Regions from separate parts of the Lysobacter sp. DMC104 genome, predicted to be linked through region 2. Evidence: predicted binding sites of a transcription regulator. Region 2 holds the regulator's gene; each other region holds the start of a gene.
The links. The regulator sigma-54, encoded in region 2, starts transcription at its own class of promoters, with help from an activator protein. The targets are predictions, from matches to a motif close to TGGCACGNGCNTTGC.
Positions count from the first base shown of each region.

Region 1: a site for sigma-54 is predicted at 2,856-2,870, ahead of adh (aldehyde dehydrogenase). Genes of this name have one in related genera too.
Region 3: a site for sigma-54 is predicted at 2,455-2,469, ahead of glnA (type I glutamate--ammonia ligase). Genes of this name have one in related genera too.

Region 1 is NZ_JBQUZW010000014.1:75,780-83,089, reverse strand. It holds gene guaA (glutamine-hydrolyzing GMP synthase) at 1-155, shown strand, start outside; gene ACT53R_RS16745 (hypothetical protein) at 272-775, shown strand; gene ACT53R_RS16740 (sigma-54-dependent Fis family transcriptional regulator) at 792-2,687, opposite strand; gene adh (aldehyde dehydrogenase) at 2,908-4,431, shown strand; gene ACT53R_RS16730 (TorF family putative porin) at 4,609-5,307, shown strand; gene ACT53R_RS16725 (DUF779 domain-containing protein) at 5,354-5,731, shown strand; gene ACT53R_RS16720 (FAD-dependent monooxygenase) at 5,756-6,865, opposite strand; gene ACT53R_RS16715 (LodA/GoxA family CTQ-dependent oxidase) at 6,879-7,310, opposite strand, start outside.
Region 2 is NZ_JBQUZW010000003.1:388,229-395,538, forward strand. It holds gene lptC (LPS export ABC transporter periplasmic protein LptC) at 1-247, shown strand, start outside; gene lptA (lipopolysaccharide transport periplasmic protein LptA) at 228-821, shown strand; gene lptB (LPS export ABC transporter ATP-binding protein) at 821-1,540, shown strand; gene ACT53R_RS06780 (RNA polymerase factor sigma-54) at 1,740-3,173, shown strand; gene hpf (ribosome hibernation-promoting factor, HPF/YfiA family) at 3,398-3,721, shown strand; gene hprK (HPr(Ser) kinase/phosphatase) at 3,781-4,728, shown strand; gene rapZ (RNase adapter RapZ) at 4,725-5,606, shown strand; gene ACT53R_RS06800 (GNAT family N-acetyltransferase) at 5,661-6,359, opposite strand; gene ACT53R_RS06805 (hypothetical protein) at 6,391-7,310, opposite strand, start outside.
Region 3 is NZ_JBQUZW010000012.1:128,486-135,795, forward strand. It holds gene ACT53R_RS15665 (P-II family nitrogen regulator) at 1-139, opposite strand, end outside; gene ACT53R_RS15670 (GNAT family N-acetyltransferase) at 429-899, opposite strand; gene glnA (type I glutamate--ammonia ligase) at 1,004-2,413, opposite strand; gene ACT53R_RS15680 (patatin-like phospholipase family protein) at 2,579-4,843, shown strand; gene ACT53R_RS15685 (S1 family peptidase) at 5,164-6,405, shown strand; gene ACT53R_RS15690 (undecaprenyl-diphosphate phosphatase) at 6,535-7,310, shown strand, end outside.

The DNA of each region.
Region 1 (7,310 bases), on a different contig from region 2:
TCGAGACCATCGACTTCATGACCGCGCACTGGGCGCACCTGCCGTACGACTTCCTCGACGAAGTCTCGCGCCGCATCATCAACGAACTGCGCGGCATCTCGCGCGTGGTCTACGACATCAGCGGCAAGCCGCCGGCGACGATCGAGTGGGAGTGAGCGGCTGACGCGGGCCGCCGCGGTGGCCCGGTCCGCCCGCTGCGTGCCCGTCTGCACCCGGCGGGCACTGGGGTATGATCGCCCCGGGACAGGGGCGACGAAACACGGGACATGCGATGAGGACGATGATCGTCAGTGTGGGTGTGCTGGCGGCCGCGGTGGTCGGCATGTACGCCATCCAGCGCAAGATGAGCCGGCTGGACGAGGACATCGTCTATGCCCACTACCAGGACGAAGTGAACGCGCTGCGCCGGCTGGATGCCAAGGCCCTGTGCGCGACGATGGCGAAGGACTACCGCCAGGTGGTGATCGATCGCACCCCCAAGGGCGAGCAGCGGATCGAGCTCGATCGCGATGCCGCCTGTGCCGCCACGCGCGAGTCGATGCGGGTGCTCTACAAGATCGCCAAGCCGACGAAGACCGCGCCCGACGTGAAGTACACGATCGAATCGGTGACGTTGTCACCGGATCGACGGCAGGCGGTGGTGAAGCTGCGGTCTTCGCTGAAGATCGGCCGTCGCGTGTCGCTCGAATCCACCGGCACCGAAACGCTGGTGCGCAACCTCGGCGAGGTCCGTTCGATCGCCTCCGAAGGCCGCGCCTCGATGAAGATGCGCTGACCCCGGAGCGGCGCGCTCACTGCGTCCGCTGCGGGCGACCGACACGGCGATACAGCGTGCTGCGGTTGACGCCGAGCAGGCGCGCGGCGCGGGCGACGTTGCCGCCGCAGGCGGCGAGGGCATCGCGCATGGCGGTTTCCTCCAGCACGTCGAGCTGGGCGATGCCGCCGGGACGGACCGGCGCCGGTTCGGACGCGACATGCGTCTGCAGTTCGGCGGGCAGGGCGTCCATGCCGACGCATTCACCCGGATCGCTCAGCGCGACCAGCGTGCGCAGGCAGGCGTCGAGCTGGCGCAGGTTGCCGGGCCAGCGGTGCGCGGCCAAGGCCGCCCGGGCATCCGCGCAGAGCGTGCGTCCGGCCGCGACCCGCCGCCACAGCGCATCGACGATCGCCCCGCGTTCGGCGGAGTCGCGCAGCGGCACCAGCCGCACGCGATGGTGGGCGATGCGGTAGAACAGGTCGGCGCGGAAGCGGCCGGCCTCGACTGCGGCGTCGAGATCGCAATGCGTCGCGCAAACGAGGTCGAAGTCGAGTTTCACCGGCTTGCCGCCGCCCAGCGGCGAGAGTTCGCGCTCCTGCAGCACGCGCAGCAGCCGCGGTTGCAGTGCCAGCGGCATGTCGCCGATCTCGTCGAGGAACAGCACGCCGCCCTGCGCCTGACGCAGCAAGCCGGGGCTGCCCTGGCGGCGTGCGCCGGTGAAGGCGCCTTCCTCGTAACCGAACAGTTCGGCCTCGATCAGCCCTTCCGGCAGCGCCGCGCAGTTCACCGCGATGAACGGCTTGCCGGCGCGCGCGCAGCGGGCATGCAGGGCGCGTGCGAAGACTTCCTTGCCGCTGCCGGTCTCGCCCTGCACCAGCACCGGCAGGCCGGCGTCGAGGACCCGGCGCGCGCGCTCCAGCGCGGCGGCGCAAGCCGCGTCGAAGAATGGGCCGTCGTCCACCGGCGGACGCGGCGGCGCGGTGCGCGGGCGCGCCTCGCCCGCGCGTGCGGGTGGCAGCGCGATCTGCACGCGCGACGGCGCGCCGTCCACGCGGCCGTACAGCGCGCGGCCGCAACGATCGCGCAGCGCGCCTTCGCTGCGCAGGCGCGAGAGCGGATCGTCGAACAGCAGGTCGTAGGCGACGCGGCCGAGGTCGTCGCGCGTGATCCCCGCCAGCGCCAGTCCGGTCTGGTTCGCCGCGACCAGCGTGCCGTTGCGGAAGGCGAGCAGGCCTTCGCGGGTCGAGCCGAGCAGGGCGGGGTCGCGCTGCAGCCGCAGCAGTTCGCAGCCGTCGAGCCCGCCCTCGAAGAACCGGTGCTCGATGTTCGCCACCGCCATCCGCACCAGCCCCAGCGCGTGCAGGTGCTGGGCGCGGGCATCGCCGCTGATGTCGAGCACGCCGACGAGCTGGCCGTACGGGTCGTGGATCGGCGTGGCGGTGCAGGTGAGGATGCCGTGCGGCGCGCGGTAGTGCTCGCCGCCGCGCACTTCGACCGCGCGGCGCTCGACGATCGCGGTACCGATCGCATTCGTACCGGCCTGCGATTCGTTCCAGCACGCGCCGGGACGCAGCGCCACGCGGCTGGCCTTGTCGAGGAACTGCGGATGGCCGGTGGCGTCGAGGATCCAGCCGGTGTCGTCGGTCAGCACGACGATGCTGCCGCTGCCGTCGGCATCGGCGGCGAGCTGTTCCAGCTCCGCGCGCGCCAGCCGGCGCAGGCGTTCGTTGCGCTCGCGCATCTCGTGCAGGCGGCTTTCCGGCACCGGCTCGATCGACGGCGTGTCGCGTTCCGGCAGGCCGAGGCGGCGGCAGCGCTGCCACGAGCGCAGGATCGTCTGCGGCAGTTCGCCGGCGCCGACGGCGTTGCCACGCTCGAAGAACGACCGGCGGGCGTGGGCGAGTTCGTCGATGGGGCGCATGCGGGTCATGGCGGCTCCTGTGTCGCATTCTGCGACAGTCGCAGTGGCGGCTGTTCCGATAAACAACACACGAAACCGCGCCGCGCAAGGGTCGCTTGTTGTGCGTTGCAACATGCGACGACGCAACTGCCCGCCGCATCAGGCATTCGTCGCTGCTGCGTCGCACCATGCGGCACTTGGCACCGGCCTTGCGGTATGCGGGGACACCACCACCTTTCGGAGTTGTTCCATGAACGCGATGGCCAAGCCGCACCTGCACGACCATTCCCGCATCTTCAAGGCCCAGTACGGCAACTACATCGGTGGCCAATGGGTCGCGCCGAAGGGCGGCGAATATTTCGACGACATCACCCCGATCACCGGCAAGGCCTTCACCCGCATCCCGCGTTCCAGCAAGGACGACATCGAACTCGCGCTCGACGCCGCCCACGCCGCGAAGGATGCGTGGGGCAAGATGTCCGCCACCGAGCGCGCGAACATCCTCAACAAGGTCGCCGACCGCATCGAGCAGAACCTCGAACTGCTGGCGCATGCCGAGACCTGGGACAACGGCAAGCCGATCCGCGAGACGCTCAACGCCGACATCCCGCTGATGGCCGACCACTTCCGCTACTTCGCCTCGGCGGTGCGCGTGCAGGAAGGCACCGTCGGCGAGATCGACCACGACACCATCGCCTACCACTTCCATGAGCCGCTGGGCGTGGTCGGCCAGATCATCCCGTGGAACTTCCCGCTGCTGATGGCCGCGTGGAAGCTGGCGCCGGCGCTGGCCGCGGGCAACTGCGTGGTGCTCAAGCCCGCCGAGCAGACCCCGGCGAGCATCCTCGTGCTGATGGAGATCATCGGCGACCTGCTGCCGCCGGGCGTGCTGAACGTCGTGAATGGTTTTGGCCTGGAAGCGGGCAAGCCGCTGGCGTCGAGCCCGCGCATCGCGAAGATCGCGTTCACCGGCGAGACCACCACCGGCCGCCTGATCATGCAGTACGCCAGCCAGAACCTGATCCCGGTGACGCTGGAACTCGGCGGCAAGTCGCCGAACATCTTCTTCGCCGACGTGATGGCCGAGGACGACGATTTCCTCGACAAGGCGGTGGAAGGCTTCGTGCTGTTCGCCTTCAACCAGGGCGAGGTCTGCACCTGCCCGTCGCGCGCGCTGATCCAGGAATCGATCTACGAGAAGTTCATGGAGAAGGTGATCGCCCGCGTCGCCGCGATCAAGCAGGGCGACCCGCTCGACCCGAACACCATGATCGGCGCGCAGGCCTCCGGCGAGCAGCTCGAGAAGATCCTCAGCTACATCGACATCGGCAAGCAGGAAGGCGCCGAAGTGCTGATCGGTGGCGAGCGCAACGAACTCGGCGGTGACCTCGCCGGCGGCTATTACGTCAAGCCGACGGTGTTCAAGGGCCACAACAAGATGCGCATCTTCCAGGAAGAGATCTTCGGGCCGGTGGTGTCGGTCACGACCTTCAAGACCGAGGCCGAAGCGCTGGAAATCGCCAACGACACGCTGTACGGCCTCGGCGCCGGCGTGTGGAGCCGCGATGCCAGCCGCCTGTACCGCTTCGGTCGCGCGATCCAGGCCGGCCGCGTGTGGACCAACTGCTACCACGCCTATCCGGCGCACGCCGCGTTCGGTGGCTACAAGCAGTCGGGCATCGGTCGCGAGACCCACAAGATGATGCTCGACCACTACCAGCAGACCAAGAACCTGCTGGTCAGCTACTCGCCGAAGGCGCTCGGCTTCTTCTGATCGCCGGTGCTCCGGCCTGATCTCTCGCAGGCCTGCTCCACAAGGCCACTCCCGAAGGCCTGTCCTCCCCCACGTCGAGAGGCCTTCCCGTCCGACGCATCGCTCCCGGGTTCCGGCCCGGGCAGGATGCGCTCGGCCCGGGTTCCGTATTCCACTACCACGCACCCAGGACCGACCATGCACCGACCCCGTCTTCCCGTCGCGCGCCTCGCCGCGCCCTTCCTGCTGCTGTCCGGCCTTGCCGGCGCCGCCCACGCCGAATCCGACGTGAAGGTCAGCGGCTCCCTCGGCGCCGCCACCGACTACGTGTTCCGCGGCGTCAGCCAGACCAACGAGGATCCCTTCGTCTTCGGCACGCTCGACGTCACCGCCGGCGATTTCTACGGCGGCATCGGCGCCGAGAACGTCGACTTCGGCAACGACATCGACCTCGAATACGACGCCTGGGTCGGCTGGAAGCCCAAGGCCGGCGATTTCACCTTCGATCTCGGCGTGGTGCGCTACGGCTACCGCAACCAGCCGGCCGGCGTCGACATCGACACCGTCGAATACAAGGTCGCGGTCAGCCATCCGGTGGGCAAGGGCAGCCTCGGCGGCGCCGTGCTGCACACGCCGGACTACTTCGGCAGCGATGGCTCGGGCACGTACTACGAAGTGAACGGCAGCGTCCCGCTCAACGACCAGTGGTCGATCAGCGGCGCCGTCGGTCGCCAGGACACGTCGAAGACGATCGACTATTCGACCTGGAACGTCGGCGTGGGCTACGCTCCGTTCAAGCACGTGAGTTTCGACGTGCGCTACCACGACACCGACCAGCACGATCTCGGCGACCTGTTCGACAGCCGCCTCGTCGGCACCGTGAAGGTCGCGTTCTGACCACAGGGCGCCCGGCCCGAGGGCCGGGCGCCGGAGAATCATCGCCATGCCGACGCTGCCCCTGCAGGTGATCGCCACGCTGCCCGCGCTCGCGCTGATCGACAAGCTGCGCACGCGGCACGGGCCGGTGCTGTTCCATCAATCCGGCGGTTGCTGCGACGGCTCCTCGCCGATGTGCTTCCCGCAGGACGACTTCCTCGTCGGCGACAACGATGTGCAGCTGGGCGAGATCGGCGGCGCACCGTTCTACATCAGCCGCCCGCAGTTCGAATACTGGAAACACACACAGCTGATCATCGACGTGGTCGAAGGCCGCGGCGGCATGTTCTCGCTGGAAAACGGCGAGGGCGTGCGTTTCCTGGTGCGTTCGCGCCTGTTCGGCGACGACGAATACGCGGCGCTGGAAGCGGCGGGCCACGTCTAGGCGGCCGACACCGACCGATCGGTCTCAGGCCGCGGCGTCCCGCTGCCGTCGCTGCCAGAACGGCGACGTCGGCCAGCGTGTTTCCATCGCGTGGAAGGCGCGCAACTGCGTGCGGTAGACCCGGTGGATGTCGCGAAGATGCTGCGCATAGGCATCGAGGGCCGTGACATCGCCGCGTTCGCAGGCCAGCAGCGCCTGCGCGGCGCGCAGGCCGGTGTAGAGCGCGCTGGAAATCCCTTTCGACGACAGCGGATCGAAGGCGAGGGCGGCATCGCCGACCGCCAGCCAGCGCTCGCCGGCGGCGCGATCGAGTTCGACGCTCGATGCCTCGGCGCCGTGCGCGCGTCCGTGCGGCGTCCAGCCGTGCGCCGTGCACAGCGCGTGCAACTGCGGCGCCCCCGAGAGGTGGCACCACAGACCATCGCCGTCGAGCAGGCGTCGGCGATCGTCCGCGTCGGCATCACAGAGAAAGGCGATCAGCCGTTCGCCCGACGGCAGCAGCACGCTGTACCACCAGCCGTCCGCGACCGATTCGACCCAGGTGCGGCCGTCGTGATCGCGCTCGGCGCCACCGTGCAGCCGCTGGTGCACCGCGAACAGCCGATCGTGCGCGATGCGCTGCGCACCGAGTGCGCGTGCGAACGTCGCTGCGCGGCCGCTCGCATCGATCAGCCAGCGCGCCTCGATGATTTCTTCGTCGCCGCGCGCATCGGGCGCGACGAGCCGATGCGGCGTCTGCGCATCGCCCGCTGCATCCAGCCGCAGCGTCGCGGTGTGCACGTCCGCACCGGCTGCCATTGCCGTCTCGCGCAGCCTCGCGTCGAAACGGACGCGATCCAGCTGCCAGCCGTGGCCATGCACGCCGAACAGCGTGTCTTCGGCGTGCGCCGCGTCGCTGCCCCAGAACGCCAGCGTGCCGGGGCTGGGGCGATGGCCGTCGGTGGCCATGCGGTCGAGCACGCCGAGATCGCGCAGCAGTGAGCGCGCCGACGGCGGCAGGCCTTCGCCCACGCGGAACGGGCGCGTGGCGTCGTGCTCGCACAGGCGCACGCGCAGCCCCGCGCGGGCGAGCGCAAGGCCGGCGGCGGCGCCCGCGGGGCCGCCGCCGGCGATGGCGACATCGACCGTCGTCATCGCCACGCCACGCTCAATCGCGCGGCTTGCCGTGGCGCACCGGCAGCGGCGCGGCGTCGGCGTCCTCGCGGCTGGCGAAGTTCGCGCCGTGCGGCAGGCGACGCGCCTTGAGGTGTGCCGCGTCGCCGTCGGCTGCGGCCTTCAGCCTCGGCGCGTCCGGCGGGGCGTGCGCGATGGTGGCGGCGTCGGCCGGTGCCACGCCCGGGCCGTAGGACGCGACCATCATCGTCGCCGGGAACGCGGGATCGCCCTGCACGCCGGGACGCACTTCCACCAGGCCCATCGAGCCGAACATCCGCACCATCTGCAGCATCTGTTCGACCGTGGTGCCGTGCAGCGGCTTGTTCCAGCTGGTGCGGTCGGAGAACGCGGCGATGCGGCGCGACATCGGCTGCGACGGATCGACCACGATCGCGTAGTCGTCGGCGGTCAGCACGTGGTTGGG
Region 2 (7,310 bases):
GAAGGAAATCCGCCTGATCGGCGAGGTCAAGGCGAACGGCCCAAGCGACGAATTGCGCCCGGTGACCATGAACACCGAGCGCCTGAACGTCTATCCGCAGCAGAACCGCGCCAGCACCGACGCCGTCGTGACCATCGTCCAACCCGGTTCTATACTCCGGGGTCGCGGTTTCGCGGTGTCCACGACCACGAAACGTTACGTGTTCCGATCCGAGGTCCAGTCCACCCATGCGCCGAGCCCACGCTGATTCCCTTCTCCGTTCCCGGCGCGCGCGCATCCTCGCGACGCTCCCGGCGGCCCTGCTCGCGCTCGGCGCAGGCAGCGCGATCGCCCGCGATTCGGACCGCAACCAGAACATGAACATCGCTTCCGCGCACAGCGAAGGCAGCCTCGACGACAGCGGCGTCTACACCTTCACCGGCGCCGTGGTCATCACCCAGGGCACGATGGAGATCCACGCCGACCGCGCCGACATCCATCGCGCCGGCGGCGACGTCGCCCGCGCCGAGCTGACCGGCAAGCCCGCCACGCTCAAGCAGCAGATGAACGACGGCACGTGGATGAACGCGAAGGCCGACCGCATCGATTACGACACCCGCAACGACGTGCTCGTGCTGACCGGCAACTACACCGTCACCACGCCGCGCGGCAGCACCACGGGCCAGCGCCTGACCTACGATCTGAAGAACAGCCGGGTCGAGAGCGGCGGCAGCAGCGGCCGCGTGAACATGACCTTCGTGCCGAAGTCGGCGCAGAACGGCGGCACCACGCCCGCGCCGAAGCCTGCACCGAAACCCGACGCGCCCAAGGGCAAGCCCTGATGCTCGTCGCCGAGGGGCTGCGCAAGCGCTACAAGTCGCGCGAGGTCGTGCGCGACTTCGGGTTGAAGCTGGAGGCCGGCGAAGTCGTCGGCCTGCTCGGCCCCAACGGCGCCGGCAAGACCACCTGCTTCTACATGATCGTGGGCCTGGTGCCCGCGGATGCCGGCCGCATCGTGCTGGACGGCCATGACATCACCGGAGAACCGATGTACGCCCGCGCCAAGCGCGGCGTCGGCTACCTGCCGCAGGAACCCTCGGTGTTCCGCAAGCTGACCGTGGCCGACAACCTGCGGCTGGTGCTGGAGATGCGTTCCGACCTCGACGCCGACGGCCGCGAGCGCGAGCTGGCGGCGCTGCTGGAGGAACTCCAGGTCAGCCACGTCGCCGAACAGATCGGCGCCAGTCTCTCCGGCGGCGAGCGTCGCCGCGTCGAGATCGCCCGCGCGCTGGCGGCCAAGCCGCGGATGATGCTGCTGGACGAACCGTTCGCCGGCGTCGACCCGATCTCCGTCGGCGAGATCCAGCGCATCGTCCGGCACCTGAAGAACCGCGGCATCGGCGTGCTGATCACCGATCACAACGTCCGCGAGACGCTCGGCATCTGCGACCGCGCCTACATCCTCAGCGAAGGCACGGTCCTCGCCCAGGGCGCGCCCGACGCCCTGCTGGCCAATCCCGACGTGCGCCGCGTGTACCTCGGCGAATCGTTCCGCCTCTGATCCCCGGCCGCGCCGCCGGCCGACCTGCTTCGATCGATCTCCACCGGCCTCGCAATGCCGGGCGATCGAGTGCGCCGATGCGGACGCGTGGCCTCGACTCGCCGGGTTGTGTCGTGCATCCCGGTAAGCCGGACGCGGACTTTGCAAGAATCGCGCCAAGGGTTGCCCGGAGCGGCACGGGGGGGGCTAACATACGGACATGAAGGCGCGTCTTCAGACATCGCTGGGGCAACAGCTGGTCCTGACGCCGCAGTTGCGGCAGGCGTTGCATCTGCTGCAATTGTCGTCGCTGGAACTGGAGCAGGAGATCGCGGTCGCGGTCGAGAGCAATCCGTTGCTCGACTGGGCCGAGGCCCCCGAAGGCGAGGCGCCCGAGGGCATGCCCGAAACCCAGGTCGCCGCCGAAGCACCGACTGCCGAAGACACCGCCCAGGAGCGCAGCGAGGCCGAGGTCGATGACGGCTGGGAGCCGCCCGACAGCTGGAGCGCCAGCGGCGGCGGCGGTGGCGAGGACGACGGGCTGGATCCGATGGACCGGCTCACCCATTCCGAATCCCTCCACGACCACCTGTCGTGGCAGTTGCACCTCACCCGGCTGTCGCCGCAGGACCAGCGCATCGGCGCGGCGATCATCGACGCGATCGACGACGACGGCTACCTGCGCGAACCGCTGGACGCGATCGCCGAAGCGTTGCTGCCGGAAGTGCATGTCGGCAATGCCGAAATCCTGACCGTGCTGCACCAGATCCAGCGCTTCGATCCGCCCGGCGTCGCTGCCCGCGACCTGCGCGAGTGCCTGTCGCTGCAACTGCACGCCCTGCCCGACGACACGCCCGGACGTGCCGCGGCGCTGCGCATCGTCGAAGAAGCGCTGGAACGGCTGCCGAAACTCGGCATCGATGGCCTCGCGAACGAACTCCACCTGTCCGCCGACGATGCCGCCACCGCGATGCAGCTGGTGCGCTCGCTGGATCCCCGCCCGGGCTCGCAGCTCGGCGGCATGAGCGCCGACACCTACATCACCCCCGACTGCGTGATCTGGCGCCACAACGGCATGTGGCGCACCGCGCTGGCAGGCAGCCATGCACGACTGACGATCCATCGCGGCTACGAAGGCATGATCCAGCACGCCAACGCCAGCGACGCGGCCTATCTGCGCGGCCGGTTGCAGGAAGCACGCTGGCTGCTCAAGCACCTGGAGGCGCGCGGCGACACGCTGCTGAAGGTCGTGCGCTGCCTGATCCGCCAGCAGTCGGGATTCCTGGAATTCGGCGAGCAGGCACTGCGTCCGCTCACGCTGCGCGAAGTGGCGACCGAGATCGGCCTGCACGAATCCACCGTCTCGCGTGCGATCGCGCGCAAGTACGCGCTGACGCCGCGCGGCACGTTGCCGCTGCGCAGCTTCTTCGCCTCGGGCATCGGCACCGAAGGCGGCGGCGAAGCCTCCAGCACCGCGATCCAGTCGATGATCCGGCGCCTGATCGAGGCCGAGAACCCGCGCAAGCCGCTGTCCGACGCCAAGCTCGCGGACACCCTGAAAGCCTCCGGCGTGCCGGTGGCACGGCGCACGGTGGCGAAGTACCGCGAGGCGATGAACATCCCGGCCTCGCACGAACGCGTGCGGATGGGCTGAAGGCCTGAACCGCGCCGTCGTGCGGCCTTGCGTCCGTGCCCTGCTGGGGTACCCTGTCGAAGCGGAGCATCGGAACGGACGAACCGCCCTTGTGCGACCCCCGTTCCGGCCCGATGTCTCCCATGAGGCGAGCGGCCGAAGCCGCCGCCCGCGTCGCACGCCGGCGGGCCGGGGCCGGGATCGCGATGTGCGCCACACGCCCGGCACAACAGAGGACACCGTCGATGCGTATCGAAACCCATGGCCACCAGATCGAAGTCACTCCCGCGCTGCGCGACTACGTCGAAACCCGCTTCTCGCGCCTCAGCCGACATTTCGAACACTCGATGGACGTCATCCGCACGCAGTTGAGCATCGACAAGCCGCACCATCGCGCCGAAGCCACGATCAGCCTCTCCGGCCGCACGCTGCACGCCGACGCCGATGGCCAGGACATGTACGCCGCCATCGACCTGCTCGCCGACAAGCTCGACCGACTGCTGATCAAGCACAAGGAAAAGATGGTCGACCACCATCGCGGGGAAAGCCTCGCGCGCACCGCGGACTGACGTCCGTCCCGCCCGGCGGCGCGTGCGCGTCGCCGGGCCCGCCCCAACCGCCTCCCGCCATGAATGCCAGCATCAGCGCGCGCGATCTGTTCGACCAGCAGCAGGAGCGCCTCGCGTTGCGCTGGGTCGCCGGACAACGCGGCGAACACCGCCTCCTCGAAGCCGTCGATACCGTTGCCCGGCGCCCGTCGCTGGCCGGCTATCTCAACATCATCTATCCGAACAAGGTGCAGATCCTCGGCACCGAGGAACTGGCCTGGCTGGATGCGCTCGATGCGCGCCACCGTTGGGAGACGATCGAGAAGATCATCCAGTTCCGCCCGCTGGCGATGGTCGTCAGCAAGGACCAGCGCTGCCCCGAGGACCTGCGCATCGCCGCGGAGGAATCCGACACGCCGCTGTGGCTGTCGCCGCGCCGCGGCCACGAACTCTTCAACCACCTGCAGTACCACCTCGCGCGCAAGCTCGCGCCGCGGCTCACGGTGCACGGCGTCTTCATGGAGATCTACTCCATCGGTGTGCTGATCACCGGCGAATCCGGCGCCGGCAAGAGCGAACTCGCGCTGGAACTGGTGACGCGCGGCCACCGCCTCGTCGCCGATGACGCGCCGGAATTCACCCAGATCGCGCCCGACGTGCTCGACGGCGCCTGCCCCGAACTGCTGCAGGACCTGCTGGAAGTCCGCGGCCTCGGCATCCTCAACGTGCGCCAGATGTTCGGCGACACCGCGGTGAAACGGAACAAGTACCTGCGCCTGATCGTGCATCTCGCGCGCCCGCACCACGAGCCGCAGTCGACCGGCATGGAACGCCTGCTCGGCGACCTCGGCTCGCGCCGGCTGCTCGATCTCGACGTGCCGATGATCACCCTGCCGGTGATGCCCGGCCGCAACCTCGCGGTGCTGACCGAGGCCGCGGCGCGCGCACACATCCTGCGGATCAAGGGCGTGGACCCGGCCGCCGCGTTCATGGCCCGGCATTCGCACTTCCTGGAGCGCGCCGAATGAGTACCGACGCCGAGCGCGGCTCGCGCCTGATCGTCGTCAGCGGCATGTCCGGCAGCGGCAAGTCGATCGCGTTGCACACGCTGGAAGACCTGGATTTCGACTGCGTCGACAACCTGCCGGCCGAGCTGCTGCCCGACTTCGTGCGCAACGCCACCGGCAAGAGCGAGCTGCCGCAGAAACTCGCCGTCGGCATCGACGTGCGCAACCGCCAGACCGACCTGACGAAACTGCCGTCGTGGCTGTCGCAGGCCGGCGCGCTGGGGCTGGACACGACGCTGGTGTTCTTCGATGCCACCGACGGCGTGCTGCTCAAGCGCTTCGCCGAGACGCGACGCCGGCATCCGCTCAGCCATCGCGGGCTGGCGCTGGCCGAGGCGATCGAGGAAGAGCGCCGGCTGCTGCGCCCGCTGCGCGCGCTGGCCGACGCCGTCGTCGACACCAGCGAGACCAACGTCCACCAGTTGCGGCGTCGGGTGATCACCGAACTCGGCCTCGGCGACGACCGCACGATCTCGCTGCTGTTCGAATCGTTCGCGTACCGCCGCGGCGTACCCGCGGATGCGGACTTCGTGTTCGACGCACGCATGCTGCCGAACCCGCACTGGGACGCGCGGCTGCGCCCGCTGTCCGGCCGCGATCGCGAGGTGCGCGAGCATCTCGATGCCGACACCGACGCGCAGGACTACGTGCGCCAGGTCGGCACGTTCCTCGACCACTGGCTGCCGCGCATGCAGGGCGACACCCGCAGCTACATCACGGTGGCGTTCGGCTGCACCGGCGGGCGGCATCGCTCGGTGTACCTCGCCGAAACCCTCGCCGCGCATGCCCGCGCGCGCGGCTGGCCCGAAGTGGCGACGTTCCATCGCGAACTGGAGTGACCGCCGTGCGCCGGCAGCGGCGCGCACGTGGTCGATCAAGACGTTCGCGGCACTTCAGGCATCGCGACGCAGCGACCAGAACGGCACGAGGCTGCGCAGCCGGAAGCCCATGGCGTCGTACACGCCTTTCGCCCGCGCGTTGGCGGAGCTCACGTGCAGGTACGGCGTGCGCCCGGCGGCAAGCACGTCGTTCGCCAGCCATGCGGTGAGCCGGCGGGCATAGCCGCGGCCCAGGAAATCGGGATGCGTGCAGATCGCGCTGAGTTCCTGATACCGATCCGTGGCCAGCCGTTCGCCGGCCATCGCCGCGAGTCGGCCGTCGACGCAGATCCCGAAGTAGCGGCCCAGTGCCAGCGTGCGTTCGCGGAAGTAGTGGGGATACACCAGCGCGGTGAGCGCGAGCACGTCGTCGCGCTGCGCCTCGCCCAGCGACACGATCTCCGGCCCGTCGGGCACCGGCATCGGCTCGGTGCGGATCATCTGCACCAAGTCGCCGTGGGCATCGAGGGTCATCCCGGCCGGCACGCGCGGCGCAACGCCGATCAGGTAGAGGCTTTCGCCGGGCGCCAGCAGCGCGGCGAGCGCCGCATCCGCATCGATATCGGCATGCGCCACGCCGAGGAACGGCGCGTGGTCGGCGGGATAGCGCGCCACCGCGTCCGTGCCGATGGCGAGGTGCGCGTGGCGGCTGCGCAGCGCCGACCAGAACGGGTTGTCGAGGTCGGAGGCATCGGGAATGAAATCGGCGGCCATGCCCCGAGCATAGCCGCCACGTCCGCCGGCGTCAGCGCGCCGCGGCCTTCGCCGGATCGTAGGCGCCGGTGGTGAAACGCCAGCCGACGACCGGCACGGTCTTCGGCTTCTTGCAGTCCTCGAACATCCCGACCACCTTCACCGTGGCGCTGTCCGGCGCGACCTCCAGCACGGTCGCGGTGATGCCCGAGCGTGCCGCGCCGACGCCGACCAGTTCCATGCCCGGCGCGAGTCGATCGTTCGCGCCGCGGTCAAGCGTCAACCGATAGACGTGGTTGCAGCCGAGCGACGGCATGCTGTCGCGCTTCGATTCCACGTGAACGACCTCACGCACCAGCACTTCCAGTGGCTGGCGGCGCAGCAGCGCGAGGAAACGCGGCGGCAACGTCGGCAGGCCACTGACCGACTTCTTCTCGTCGCCGTCGGCCAGCAGGAACATGCCGTGGACGCTGTGCCGCGGCTCGAAACCGCGATGTACCGCGTTGACGAAATCGAGGAGTTTCGCGTCGGGAATGAGATAGCGGCGCGCGCCCCAGCGCACCGGATGCACGGTCTCGGGGAAGCCGCCGAAGCCGGGTTTGTTGGGATTGTCATAGACGAAGCGCAGCGTGCCGTCTCGGGCTTCCACCCGGCCGTGGTTGGCGCCGTACAGCCCCAGGCAACCGTGCCAGGTCGCCGCGACGCCGGCCCGCGGTGCCAGCGACAGCGCAATGTTCGCGCCGAGGCCGTCGCCCTCGTAGTAATCGCCCGCCCACGGATGCGCCCCGAGGCCGGCCAGTTCCTTGTCGATGTCCGCGCGGCGCCGTTCGGCGGCTTCACCGTCGGGCTGCTCGGGCGCCGCCGCGGGCTTCGGCTTCGCGGCCGGCGGCGCGGCGGGCGCACTGCAGGCGGCCAGCAGGACGCAGGCGATCATTGCCAGGCGGGCGGTGTGGAGGATCGAGACGGTGGACG
Region 3 (7,310 bases), on a different contig from region 2:
GATACAGCTCGGTATGTCCCTTCTGTCGACCGAAGCCTTTCACTTCGGTGACGGTGATGCCGGACACGCCCATCTCGGACAAGGCTTCGCGCACCTCGTCGAGCTTGAACGGCCGGATGATGGCGGTGATCAGTTTCATGCGCTCTCCCCGTGGATGGAAGGACCGGCACCGGGGTGCCGGCGTTCTGTCTGGCGCCGGTGTCCACCGCAGGCTGCCCTGCGGTGGACATCGGCTCCCGGAGACCGCAACGCATCCGACGTGGGGGAAGGAGTTGCGTTGTGTCGTCCGCGACCTCGTGGCCGGACGCGCCAGCGCGTGTGCGCCGCGCCCGGCCGAAACCTGTGGGTGAAACCTCCCGGCCGGCGCCTTGCGCCTGCCGCAACCGCTCGCCTGTGCCCCGCGCGGGGCCTTGCCGCTTCGCTCCTCGTCAGTCCGGACCCTGCAATGCGAGGGTCATGAACACGCTGTACGGATCCTCCACGTAGTCCGCGAACGGACCGCATTCGGTGAACCCGAACCGCGCATACAACTCGCGCGCCGGCGCGAACGCCTCGGGTGCGCCGGTTTCCAGGCTCAGCCGCCGGTAACCGCGTTCCCGCGCCGTGCGCAGCACGTGCCGCAACAACGTCGCCGCCACGCCCTTGCGCAGATGCGCCGCGGCGGTGCGCATCGACTTGATCTCGCCGTGCGCGTCGTCCAGCTGTTTCAGCGCACCGCAGCCCATCAAGACGCCCCGATCGTCGCGCAGCGTCCAGAAGGTGATCTCCGGACGACGCAGCGCCTCGAGGTCCAGCGCATGCACGCTCTCGGGCGGCGAGTGGCGATGCATGTCGTCGAGGTGGGCCTGCAGCAGCGCGACGATGTCGTCGCCGCGCAGGTCGTCGATCGCGATGTGCATGGCCCGTTCTCCCCGTGCGTGACGCCTCTGTCGACCCCTCCCCAACCCTCCCCTTCGCCTGCGGCGAAAGGGAGGGAGGAACACACTTCAGGAAGAAACACGCATCAGATCGTGTAGTACATCTGGTATTCCAGCGGATGCGTCGCCGCGCGGAAACGCGTGACTTCCTGCATCTTCAGCGCGATGTAGCCATCGATGAAGTCGTCGGAGAACACGCCGCCGGCCTTGAGGAACTCGCGGTCCTTGTCCAGCGCTTCCAGCGCCTGGTCCAGCGAGTGGCACACGGTGGGGATGTTCTTCTCTTCTTCCGGCGGCAGGTCGTAGAGGTCCTTGTCGCTGGGCGAACCCGGGTCGATCTGGTTCTTGATGCCGTCCAGGCCCGCCATCATCAGCGCGGCGAAGGTGAGGTAGCCGGTCTGCATCGGGTCGGGGAAGCGGATCTCGATGCGGCGCGCCTTCGGGTTGGCCACGTACGGGATGCGGCACGACGCCGAACGGTTGCGCGCCGAGTAGGCCAGCATCACCGGCGCTTCGTAACCCGGCACCAGGCGCTTGTAGCTGTTGGTGGTCGAGTTGGTGAAGGCGTTGATCGCGCGGGCATGCTTGAAGATGCCGCCGATGTACCACAGCGCCATCTGCGACAGGCCGCCGTAACCGTCGCCGGAGAACAGGTTCACGCCGCCCTTGGCCAGCGACTGGTGCACGTGCATGCCGCTGCCGTTGTCGCCGACCAGCGGCTTGGGCATGAAGGTGACGGTCTTGCCGTTGCGGTAGGCGACGTTCTTGATGACGTACTTCATCGTCAGCAGTTCGTCGGCCTTGGTCACCAGCGAGTTGAACTTGGTGCCGATCTCGCACTGGCCGGCGTTCGCGACTTCGTGATGGTGCACTTCGACTTCGATGCCCAGCGAGGTCAGCGTCTTGCACATCTCGGCGCGCAGGTCGTGCAGCGAGTCGAGCGGCGCGACCGGGAAGTAGCCGCCCTTCACCATCGGCCGGTAGCCGGTGTTGCCGCCTTCGTACTCGCGGCCCGAGTTCCAGTGCGCCTCTTCCGAGTCGACGTGGAAGAAGGTGTGGCCCATGTCGTTGGCGAAGCGGACGCTGTCGAAGATGAAGAATTCCGGCTCGGGGCCGAAGAACGCCTGGTCGGCGATGCCGCTGGCCTTGAGGTAGGCCTCGGCGCGCTTGGCGACGCCGCGCGGATCGCGCGAGTAGGCCTGCATGGTCGCCGGGTCGAGGATGTCGCAGGTCAGCACCAGGGTCGGGTCCGCGGTGAACGGATCGAGGAACGCGGTGCCGGCGTCCGGCAGCAGGATCATGTCGGACTCGTTGATGCCCTTCCAGCCGCTGATCGACGAGCCGTCGAACATCTTGCCTTCTTCGAACAGGCCGGGCTCGATGATCGAGGCGGGGAAGGTGACGTGGTGCTGCGTGCCGCGCATGTCGGCGAAACGCAGATCGACGAATTCGACCTTATGATCCTTGACGAGTTTTTCGACGTGCTCGAGGGACATCTTCGGAAGCTCCGAACGGGTGAAGGGATGCGGTCCTTACCGCAAGCCCCGTGCCAGCCCGGAAACGGACGCAAGCCGTTGATTCGCAAGCACACCCTCCGCAACACCCCGGATCGTTCGCACCAATTTGGTGCGACTTCCGCCTGCCACGCACCATTCTGGATCATGCCGACCCGCACCCCGCCCCTGCGCCACCGCCTGCCCGTCGCCCTCGCCCTGCTGCTCGCGCTCGCCCCGGCGGCGCACGCCCAGGACGACACCGCGGACATGCCGCGGGCCGAGGCGCGGATCGACATCCCGCCGCCGGCCGACGGCTTCGACACCTGCCTGGTGCTCAGTGGCGGCGGCGCCCGCGGCATGGCCCACATCGGCGTGATCAAGGTGCTGGAGCGCGAACGCATCCCGGTGGACTGCATCGTCGGCACCAGCATGGGCGCGGTGGTCGGCGGGCTGTATGCCAGCGGGCTGGGCGCGGCGGAGATCGAGGCGCGGCTGCGCGCGCTGGACTGGAAGACGATGTTCTCCGACCGCGTCGACCGCCGCGATTTCCCGGCGCGGCGCAAGGCCGAGGACCGCAGCTTCCTCGCCAAGGGCGGGTTCGGCCTGCGCGACGGCAAGCTCGGCGTGGCACCGTCGCTGTTCGAGGGCCAGCGGCTGGCGGTGGCGCTGCGCACGGCGATGCTGCCGAGCGCGAACATCGACGACTTCGACGCGCTGCCGATCCCGTACCGCGCCATCGGCACCGACCTGGAAACCGGCGAGACCGTGGCGATGGACCACGGCGACCTCGTCAACGCGATCCGCGCGAGCATGGCGGTGCCCGGCGCGTTCTCGCCGGTGAGCTACGGCGAGCGCTCGCTGATCGACGGCGGCGTGTCGATGAACCTGCCGGTGGAAGTGGCGCAGTCGCTCGGCGCGCGGCACGTGATCGCGGTCGACATCGGCGCGACGCTGAAAAAGCGCGACCAGTTGCTCGACCCCTTCAGCATCACCGACCAGATGGTGACCGCGCTGATGCTGCGCGAGACCCAGCGCCAGCGCGATCGCCTGCGCGCGGACGACGTGCTGATCGTGCCGACGCTGGGCGACCTCAGCTCCACCGACATGACCGCAGGCCTCGACCAGGGCGTGCCGCAGGGCGAAGCCGCGGCCGAGGCGGCGTTGCCGAAGCTGCGTGCACGCCAGCTCTCGCCCGAAGCCTACGCGGCCTGGCGCGAATCGCGCCTCGCGCGGCTGCGGCCGATCGGCCCGATCGAGAAGATCGAACTGGTCAACACCTCCGCCGTCGACGACACCGTGATCCGCGCGGCGGTGACGGCGAAGCCGGGCGACACGATCGTGCCGGAGAAGATCGAGCGCGATCTCTCGCACCTCTACGGCAGCGGCGAATTCTCCCGCGCCTACTACACGGTCACCGACGGCGCGCAAGGCGGCAGCGTGCTGACCTACGTCACCCGCAGCCGGCGCTGGGAACAGGACGGCACGCTGAAGTTCGGCCTGTTCCTGCAGGACGATTTCGAAGGCCACGCGGATTACCAGCTGGGCGCGCGCTTCGGCAAGCGCGAACTCAACCGCTTCGGCGGCGACCTGCTGCTCGAAGCGCGGCTGGGCGACCGCAACCGCGCGTTCGCCGAATGGAACCAGCCGCTGGATCCGCGCCGGCACACGTTCTTCCGCTCGTCGCTGGAATGGCTGGGCCGCAACGAGACGCTGCTCGACGACGATGCGCTGGACGGCAGCTACCGGATCGAACACTGGCAGTTCCGCGCCGGCCTCGGCCTCGACCTCGGCGACTGGGGCGAAGCCTCGGTGACGCCGTTCACGCGCCGCAACCATTTCCGCGCGCGCTCCGGTCCGCTGCCGATCGGATTGCCGAGCGGCAGCACCAGCGCCGGCGCCGAATTCGCGCTGACGCTCGACACCCAGGACGACGCCGAATTCCCGTCGCACGGCTGGTACCTGCACGCGCGCCACGCGCGCTACCTGCAGGCGCTCGGCAGCGACAGCCACGGCTTCACCTCGCGCCTGGACACGTCGTACGCGTTCGCTGCGCTGGGCGGGCGCTGGCTGGCGAGCGCGCACGCGCAGGACCGCGTGGGCAACGCCTACGAGGACATCGCCCACCTCGGCGGCCTGTTCCGCCTGTCGGGCTACGGCATCGACACCCTGCACGGCACCGGCGCGGCGGTGGCGACGCTGCAATACCGGCGGCCGCTGGCGCAGGTGCTGGAATACCCGCTGTTCCTCGGCGGCTCGCTGGAAGCCGGGCAGGTGTGGCAGCGCGGCGAATCGCCGTCGGCGGAACGCACGCTGTTCGGCGGCAGCCTCTACAGCGCGCTCGACACGCCACTGGGCCCGATCTACTTCGGCGTCGGCATCGCCGAACACGGCGAGGAAGCGGTGTTCCTGCGCCTGGGTCAACCGGACTGACGCAACCGGACTGAAGCGGGCGGCGACGCACGACGCGACGCGCACCCTACCCAGACCAATGTCGAACGCGCGCGATGCACGTTTCCGCGACGCGCATCACCCGGGATCACCGGGGGTGAGAACGACGCGGCATAGAGTGCGGGTGTCGCGCATGGATCGCGGACACGGCGCGGAATCACGACGGTTCCGGCCACATCGAAGGCACCGATCGTTGCTTCGCGGGATGAAGCCGCGATGCCGGCCTCGTCGATGCGCACCATGCGGACCGGCGGCCTCCCTCCACCGTGCCGCCGCATTCCCCCGATGAAAAGGAGCTTCACATGCGCAACACCCCGATGTCCGGACGCCTCCGCGCGTCCCTCCTGTCGTTCGCGATCTGCGCGACCGTCGCCGCCCCCGCGACGATGGCCGCCTCCGGCGACGATGCCACGCAAGTGCCCGCCAACCTCCGCTTCGCGATGCAGCGCGACCTCGGCATCATGCCGGGCCAGATCCCGCAGTACCTCGCCGCGCAACGACGCGCGCCCGACGTCGAACGCCAGGCCCGCGCGGCACTTGGCGACGGCTTCGCGGGCGCGTGGCTGGAGCGCAACGCGCGCGGCGAATTCGAGCCGGTGGTCGCGGTCGCCGGTGCGCGTGCCGCGGCGAAGGCGGGTGCGCTCGGCGCGCAGGTCCGCGTGGTCGCGCACAGCCTGTCCACGCTGCAGGCGACGCGGGCGCGGCTGGACGCCACCGCGCGTGCAGCGCGCAGCGTGGCGAAGGCCGGCCGGCTCGATCCGAGCATCCAGTCCTGGTACGTCGACCCGCGCAGCAATCGCGTGGTCGTCACCACCGATCCCGGCGCGACCCGCGCCGCGATCGACTTCGTCGCCATGAGCGGCGCCGACGCCGCCACCATCCGCTTCGAGACGTCGGCCGCACGTCCGCACCTCGCGCAGCAGGCGACGTTCGACATCCGCGGCGGCGACCAGTACCTGATCGGGACCGGCGGCTGGTGTTCGATCGGCTTCACCGTCACCCTCGGTGCCGCGAACGGCTTCGTCACCGCCGGGCATTGCGGCACGCTCAACACGACGGTGACCCATCCCTCCGGGCAGTCGATCGGCTATTTCGCCGCCTCCGTGTTCCCGGGCAACGACTATGCCGTGGTCCACAACACCAACCCGCAGGGCATCCCGCGGCCGTGGGTGAACGCCTACAGCTACGGCGGCAACCTGCCGGTCCGCGGCGACATCCCGGCGACGCTGAACGCGACGATCTGCCGCTCCGGCGCACGCACCGGCGCACGCTGCGGCACGCTGGTGGCGACGGGCGTGACCGTCAACTACGGCGCTTCGGGCATCGTCAACAACCTGTCCCGCTCCAGCGCCTGCGTGGGCACCGGCGATTCCGGCGGCTCGTTCGTGACCCCGGACGGGCAGGCCCAGGGCGTGACCTCGGGCGGCGTGTTCAACACGGGCGCGACCGAGAACTGCACCGTGGGCACGCCGATCACCTTCTTCCAGCCGCTGCGACCGATCCTCGCCGCGTTCCCGGGCCTGACCCTCGCGGTCTCGCCCTGACCGACCCGCCGCGGCCACCGGCCGCGGCTCCCCGATCCCCCCGGCCACCGGGGGGATCGCGACGACGACGGCGTCGAACGCGCGCCATCGCGACCGGTACACTTCGCCTTTGCCTCCGCGACCGATCGCATGCCCGACCTCATCAACGCCCTCCTCCTCGGCATCATCGAGGGCATCACCGAATTCCTGCCGATCTCCAGTACCGGCCACCTGATCGTCGCCGAACGCTGGCTGGGCCATCGCAGCGACCTGTTCAACATCGCGATCCAGGCCGGCGCGATCCTCGCGGTGGTCGCGATCTACCGGCAGCGGCTGTGGCAACTGCTGGTCGGTTTCCGCCAGCGCGAGAACCTCGACTACGCGCTGAAGCTCGGCGTCGCCTTCGGCGTCACCGCGGTCGGCGGACTGCTGGTGAAGAAGCTCGGCTGGACGCTGCCCGACGCGGTGCAGCCGATCGCGTGGGCGCTGATCATCGGCGGCGCGTGGATGCTGCTGGCGGAACGCCTCGCGGCGCAGCGCGCGGCCGCGCTCGGCGAACGCCACGAAATCTCGTGGACGACGGCGATCCTCGTCGGCCTCGCGCAGATCGTCGCCGGCGTGTTCCCCGGCACCTCGCGATCGGCCGCCACCATCTTCGTCGCGCTGCTCGCCGGCACGACGTCGCGCGTGGCCGCCACCGAATTCGCGTTCCTGGTCGGCATCCCGACGATGTTCGCCGCCACTGGCTATGAACTGCTGGGCGTGCTGAAGGACGGCGGCGCCGCGGGCGAGAACTGGACCGCGCTGGGCGTGGCCTTCGTGGCATCGGCGATCACCGCGTTCGTCGCGGTGAAATGGCTGCTGCGCTACATCCAGAGCCACCGCTTCACCGCGTTCGCGATCTATCGCTTCGTGCTGGGCGCCGC